Linked DNA regions of Spirosoma aureum. The protein of the gene in region 1 interacts with the protein of each later gene in a pairwise test. Links are inferred from orthologs where the notes say so. Each region holds a gene or a part of one and is shown in the gene's direction. Other genes may lie near its edges. The genes, in order: G8759_RS08885 and G8759_RS26925.

Region 1 (3,279 bases):
AGGCCAAAGCTTCGCCAGCCCGATCATTGCCAATAAAGCAAGTATAAACCAATCGAGCCCGACGCGGGCCAGGAGTGTGCCTAACGAATTTTTTGCCATACAGATTGGTAACTGGCTTAAAGCCGGTTTCGTTTCTGTCAAGCCACTTCGTTTTGCCTATCTGGAAAAAGTTCAATAAGGCTGGATAAAGAAAAAAGGCTAATCAGTTGATTTAGAGGTTTTACGCTCGTAAACTGATTAGCCTTTCTGTGAAACTGGAGCCTCCTACGGGATTCGAACCTGCGACCTACGCATTACGAATGCGTCGCTCTACCAGCTGAGCTAAGGAGGCAATGTTTAATGAACAATGAATAATTTATTGCCAATTGACATTATTCATTTTTTTATCGGGTGCAAATATAACAGGCCGGAATTTAATAACGCAACTATCCGTTCTATTTTTGGTAAATTTGCAGCATGATTTCCATTACGAACCTCTCGTATTATTTGGGTAGCCGGGCTCTCTATGAAAATGCCTCGCTCCACATCAAACCCAACCAGAAAATCGGCCTGATTGGCCTGAATGGTACTGGTAAGTCGACATTGCTCCGTATTATCAACGGTGAATATCAGGCCGATGGGGGTGTTATTTCTAAAGCAGGTGATGTAACAATCGGCTTCCTGAACCAGGATCTGCTATCATATCAGACGGATGATTCGATCCTGTCGGTAGCCATGCAGGCATTTGCCCGTCAGAATGAATTGCAAAAACAGATCGACGAGTTGCTCCACGAAATGGAAACCAACTATCGCGATGAACTGGTCGATAAACTGGGTAAAGTACAGGAAGAGTTCGACGCTCTGGATGGTTATACGATTCAGTCCAGAGCCGAAGAAATCCTGGAAGGGCTAGGCTTCTCGACCGACGATTTACATAAACCGTTAAAGTTGTTTTCGGGTGGCTGGCGAATGCGGGTTATGCTCGCTAAACTGCTCTTGCAAAAGCCGTCGCTGCTGATGCTTGATGAGCCAACCAACCACCTGGACTTACCCTCGATTCAATGGGTCGAAAAATACGTTCAGAATTACGAAGGAGCCGTGATCGTGGTTTCTCACGACCGCGAATTTATTGATAATGTGGTCGATACCATTGTTGAAGTATCGGGTGCAAAATTAAATTATTATGCCGGTGACTACTCCTATTATATGGAGGAAAAGGCGCTGCGAAATGAGATCCAGAAGGGCGCTTTTGAAAACCAACAGGCAAAAATCCGGCAAACGGAGCGGTTTATCGAACGGTTTAAAGCGAAGGCATCAAAGGCCAAACAGGCACAAAGCCGGGTTAAACAACTCGAACGGATGGAGCTTGTCGACGATGTGATCGACAGCAATGCCCGGGTAAACTTTAAATTTAACTTCTCGCAGCAACCGGGCCGTCATATCTTGCACTTAGATGATATTTCGAAAGCTTACGGCGAAAAACGAATTCTGACCCATTCCACCGCTCGGCTCGAACGGGGTGATAAAGTTGCCTTGATTGGCGCAAATGGACGCGGAAAGTCAACGCTGCTGCGGATCATTTCGGGTTCAGAACCCATTGAGGGAGAGCGGGTTCTTGGCTACAATGTCTCGTTTAGTTTCTATGCCCAGCACCAGCTTGAATCACTACGGGTAGAGGATTCGATGCTGGACGAACTCAAGCAGGCAAACCCAACCAAATCGGACGGCGAACTGCGTGGTGTACTGGGATGCTTTCTGTTTTCGGGCGATGACGTTTTCAAGAAAATCAAAGTGCTGTCGGGGGGCGAAAAATCGCGGGTGGCTTTGGCAAAGGTGTTGCTCTCACAAGCCAATTTCCTGCTGCTTGACGAACCGACCAACCACCTTGATATGCAGTCGGTAAACATTCTGATTCAGGCGTTGCAGCAGTACGAAGGTACGTACGTAGTTGTTTCACACGACCGATATTTCGTGTCGCAGATTGCCAACAAAATCTGGTATATCGAAGACGAACAGATTAAAGAATACCCTGGCACCTACGACGAATACGAGTGGTGGCAGGAAGAACGCAAAGCGCAGGGCTTACCAACAACGAAACAACCCGTTGACACGTCAAAAACACTGCCAGTAGCCAGTCCGGCACCGGCTACAAACGGCCATGCGCTCAATGGAAATGGCAAGTCAGCTACCAATGGGCGGGTTTCGGAGGAGGAACGGAAAGAATGGCAGAAGACGCTCAAGAATCTGAATCGTCAGGCTCAGGAGTCGGAAACTAAAATTGCTCAGCTGGAAGATCGAAAAAAATGGCTTGAAACCGAGCTTGCCAATCCAGCCACTTATGGCGACGATAAGCTGATGCAGGCCAAAAATGACGAGTATCGGCACATAATTGCCCAAATCAACCAACTCCAGGACGAATGGGAATTAGCCATGCTGGAAGCTGAAGAATGGGAAAAGAAACTGGCGTAACCCGCTAACTTATATTGGTTTTATGCAACAACAGCCGGAAGGATCAACTTTCCGGCTGTTGCTTTATATCGTGTGGAACTAAGCGCCGAACCTCACATATAAAAAGAAAGCGCCACCGGAAACAATTACCCAACTGATAAGTGCCAGCAGGGTAGCCGCGCTGGTTTTAAGGTAGTTGACTGGCTTTTGGTAGTTCAGGAACTGGTAATAGGCAACCGTTAAGTAGATTAGTTGAAACAACAGTAACGACCTATTTAAATAAGGTAAATAGTCCCTGAAAAGCAGTCCCAGTGCTAAGGTCAAAACAATACTGAATAGCGAGAAAAAACTCGAAAAGAAAACCTGAGCGACTAAATGCTCGGCATAGTTGATGCCGGTTCTTCGGAAATAGAGCCAGAAAACGAATGCAAAAAGTGGTATGGCGGCTAGACCAACGATGTTGATGTTTTCTTCGATGAAAAGCACGGCCTGCCGACGGCGCATCACATAAGGTAATCGCTCTTTAGTGACAGTTGGCTTTAGCTGTTGCGTCGTTTGTCGCTTATCCGGATAATTGATCGTATAGGGTTTTATCAGAATATTGACGGATAAATTGAGCCCCAGCACCAGTAAGAGAAACGAGAACGGATTAAAGTACTTTTTACGCTTCTTCTCCAGTATGTATTCTCGGGCCGTAACACCCGGCTGAATCGTCAGATTTTTGATCAGCGAGAGAACACTTTTATCAACGCTGAAAATGGCCTGAAAAAACTCGTCGAGAATATGTAGAAGCTTAAAGCGGGGCAAATGCGCCGTCTGACCACAGGTTGGACAATGGATAAAATGATTTTC
Region 2 (3,676 bases), 4.6 Mb from region 1 along the record:
TTCTGGAAAAGAAAGGGGAAGGCATCCATCATATTGCCTTTGAAGTAGATGATATCTATGCAGAAATGGATCGGCTAAAAGGCGAAGGCTTTACGTTGCTGAGCGAAACACCCAAAACGGGAGCCGACAATAAGCTTGTCTGTTTTTTACATCCGAAAGGAACCAATGGCGTATTAATCGAACTATGTCAGGAGCGCAAAAATAGTGACTAAGCCTTTTCTATGTAGCCATTAGATTAAGAAGGCATTGATCAACTAAACCCTCATGAATACTGTTATAAAACGAAGGGTGTCGTTACTAGCAAAGACATAGAATAAAAACCAAAAATTTTAGGGCCAACTGTTTGGCCGATACGTTACCTTTGCGGGTCAAAACAACGACGCGCCCCCGTCATGGATCAGTACTCATATATCGCCAATTCCGACGCGGCTTACGTAGATCAACTCTATCAGTCTTACAAGCAAGACCCCCAGGCAGTTGACGAAAGCTGGCAGCAATTTTTCAAAGGATTTGAATTCTCATTGACCTATGGCGAAAACGCCAATGGGTCCAATGGTAAAACCAATGGCGCTTCAGCCAATGGAAACGGGCAAACCGCCCATCAGGCTGATGTTTCGGCAAAGCCGGTTGACGCCAGCCACGCCGAAAAAGAAGTTTCGGTCGCTAGTTTAATTAAAGCGTATCGGTCTCGTGGCCATTTGCTGGCCAAGACGAACCCGCTGAAAGCCCGTAAAGACCGCCAGCCTCGGGTCGATCTTCCCGATTATGCGCTGTCTGACGCGGATCTGGACACCGTATTTGAATCGGGTAAATTACTCGGAATCGGACCCGCTACGTTACGGGTCATTATGGATTCGCTTCGGAAGATTTACGCTGGTGAGATCGGTTTCGAGTATATGTACATCCGCGAACTGGATGTCAAGAACTGGCTCCGGAACAAAATTGAGAAGGAAGCACTCGTGTTTATGCCTTCTCTCGATGAGAAAAAACGCATTCTCGAAAAACTGAATGAAGCTACCGTTTTTGAAAACTTCCTGGCCACAAAATATTTGGGTCAGAAGCGGTTTTCGCTCGAAGGTGGTGAGGTAACTATTCCGGCGCTGGATACAATTATCAATCAGGCGGCCGACATGGGCGTTGAGGAAGTGATGATCGGTATGGCCCACCGGGGGCGCCTGAACGTATTGGCGAATATTCTGGGCAAATCATACGAATCAATATTTGATGGGTTCGAAGGAAATGTGCCCGATCAGGTACATGGTGATGGTGACGTTAAATACCATCTTGGCTATTCCAGCCTGATTGAAACCAAATCGGGAAAGCAGATCAGTGTCAAACTGGCTCCGAACCCGTCGCACCTGGAAGCCGTCAATCCGGTAGTTGAAGGGTTTGTGCGGGCACAGGCCGATGAAGAATACAAAGGCGACTTTACCAAAATAATGCCCATCCTGATCCATGGTGATGCTGCCGTGGCCGGGCAGGGTATTGTCTATGAAGTGACACAAATGGCTAAGCTGGCGGGTTACAAAACCGGCGGTACAGTCCATTTTGTGATTAACAACCAGATTGGGTTTACGACTGACTTTGAAGATGCCCGGTCGTCGATTTACTGCTCCGATGTGGCTAAAATTATCGATGCGCCGATTTTTCACGTAAATGGCGATGATCCCGAAGCGGTAATTTTCTGCGCTAAACTGGCGGTTGAGTTTCGTGAGAAGTTCAATCGTGATGTCTTCATCGATATGGTCTGCTATCGTCGCTACGGTCATAATGAAGCCGATGAGCCGAAGTTTACCCAGCCAACGATGTATAACATCATCGATAAGCACGCCAACCCGCGTGAGCTCTACAAAGACCTGCTTATTCAGCGGGGCGATGTAGACGCCGAACTGGCAACGCGCATGGATACGGAGTTTAAAAAGCAATTGCAGGATCGCCTTGATCGGGTGAAACAGAAGGCCGAAATTCCCTATAAACCACTGCGCCTTGACCTTGACTGGGCTGAGCTTCGGTTTAGTGAGCCGAGTGATTTTGATAAGTCGCCCGAAACGAAAATTTCGCCCGAAACGCTGGAATTGGTCGGTAAAGCTCTGGTGAAAATTCCGGAAGGATTTAAGCCGTTGAAGCAAATTGACAAATTGCTGAAAGATCGGCAGACCATGCTCAACGATACGAAAATGGTGAACTGGGGAACGGCTGAATTGCTGGCCTATGGTTCACTGCTGCTCGAAGGAAAGCCCGTTCGGTTGAGTGGTCAGGATGTGCAGCGTGGTACATTCTCGCACCGCCATTCCGTGCTGCATGATGCTGAAACGAATCAATCGTATTCGTCGCTCGATTTCATTCAGGAAGGCCAGCAGAAGTTTCAGGTTTACAACTCGCTGCTGTCGGAATACGGTGTGTTGGGATTTGAATATGGTTATGCCATGGCGAACCCCCACGCATTGGTCATTTGGGAGGCACAATTTGGTGATTTCTCGAATGGTGCCCAGTTGATCATCGACCAGTTTATCGCGGCTGCCGAATCGAAGTGGGGTATCCAGAACGGTTTGGCGCTCCTGCTGCCGCATGGGTACGAGGGTCAGGGACCTGAGCACTCGAATGCCCGTCCAGAACGCTATTTACAGCTCTATGCCGAACACAATATGGTCGTGGCCAACATCACGACGCCAGCCAACTTCTTCCACCTGATGCGTCGGCAACTGGCATGGGCATTCCGTAAACCACTTGTGGTTATGTCGCCTAAGTCGTTGCTACGTCATCCCAAATGCATTTCGCCTGTGGATGAACTGACGCAAGGTAGCTTCCAGGAAGTTCTTGGCGATAGTTATGCACAGGCTAAAAAGGTGAAACGCGTCTTACTTTGCACGGGGAAAGTGTATTATGACCTGTTGGACAAGCAGCAGGCTGATCAGCGTGATGATGTAGCTATCGTTCGGCTGGAACAGCTGGCTCCATTGCCTAAAAAACAGTTGGATGCTGTACTGAGTCAGTACAAAAAAGCGGAGCTATTCTGGGTACAGGAAGAACCAGAAAACATGGGATACTGGTCTTACCTGTTGCGTGTCGGCATGGGTCTGCCGATTATCTCACGGAAGGCTGCGGCTTCGCCAGCAACGGGTTACCCCAAAATACATACCCAGGAACAAGCAGACATCGTTCGCAGAGCGTTTGAATAACAAGGAGTTTTGCCATTTGTGGTTTATCGTTTTAATAGAACGATAAACCACAAACCAAGAACCACAAACTATAGAAAAATGGCCGTTGATATGAAAATTCCTCCAGTGGGGGAATCCATTACCGAAGTTACTGTTGGCACCTGGTATAAGAAAGAAGGTGATCATGTAAAAATGGACGACGTTCTCTGTGGACTCGACTCCGATAAAGCGACGTTTGAATTAACGGCCGAAGCCGACGGAATCCTTCACATTCTGGCACAGGAGGGCGATGTGTTGCCGATCGGCGCCAGCATTTGCACAATTGATAACGGCGGTAGCGCACCAAGTGCGGCCCCGACACCTGAGCCAGCCAAGGCTGAAGTGCCTAAACCTGCAGAACAGGCGGCTCCTGTTGCCGAATCGACTCCGGTTTCACAACCAGTTGCCGAACCTGCAGCGGCACCAGTCGCAGCAGCCACGGGTGGTAGCGTTGTGGAAATGAAAGTCCCTGCTGTTGG

Evidence for each region.
Region 2: the proteins of G8759_RS08885 (region 1) and G8759_RS26925 interact in binary tests that used the Escherichia coli proteins (3 or more experiments, as listed by UniProt). The link is inferred for Spirosoma aureum from one-to-one orthologs.

What each region holds. Positions count from the first base shown.
Region 1 is NZ_CP050063.1:2,226,141-2,229,419, forward strand. What follows is about bases 1-2,952. They hold G8759_RS08885 (ABC-F family ATP-binding cassette domain-containing protein), read left to right. Parts: upstream 1-456; coding sequence 457-2,448; downstream 2,449-2,952. Other genes in these bases: G8759_RS08875 (bile acid:sodium symporter family protein), read right to left, coding at 1-99; G8759_RS08890 (DUF3667 domain-containing protein), read right to left, coding at 2,527-2,952. In the rest of the region: more of G8759_RS08890, read right to left, coding at 2,953-3,279. UniProt on the Escherichia coli protein: Genetic data indicate it may be involved in ribosome assembly or function.
Region 2 is NZ_CP050063.1:6,778,177-6,781,852, reverse strand. Bases 31-3,379 are described here. They hold G8759_RS26925 (2-oxoglutarate dehydrogenase E1 component), read left to right. Parts: upstream 31-392; coding sequence 393-3,179; downstream 3,180-3,379. Other genes in these bases: odhB (2-oxoglutarate dehydrogenase complex dihydrolipoyllysine-residue succinyltransferase), read left to right, coding at 3,258-3,379; mce (methylmalonyl-CoA epimerase), read left to right, coding at 31-212. Also shown: more of mce, read left to right, coding at 1-30; more of odhB, read left to right, coding at 3,380-3,676. UniProt on the Escherichia coli protein: E1 component of the 2-oxoglutarate dehydrogenase (OGDH) complex which catalyzes the decarboxylation of 2-oxoglutarate, the first step in the conversion of 2-oxoglutarate to succinyl-CoA and CO(2).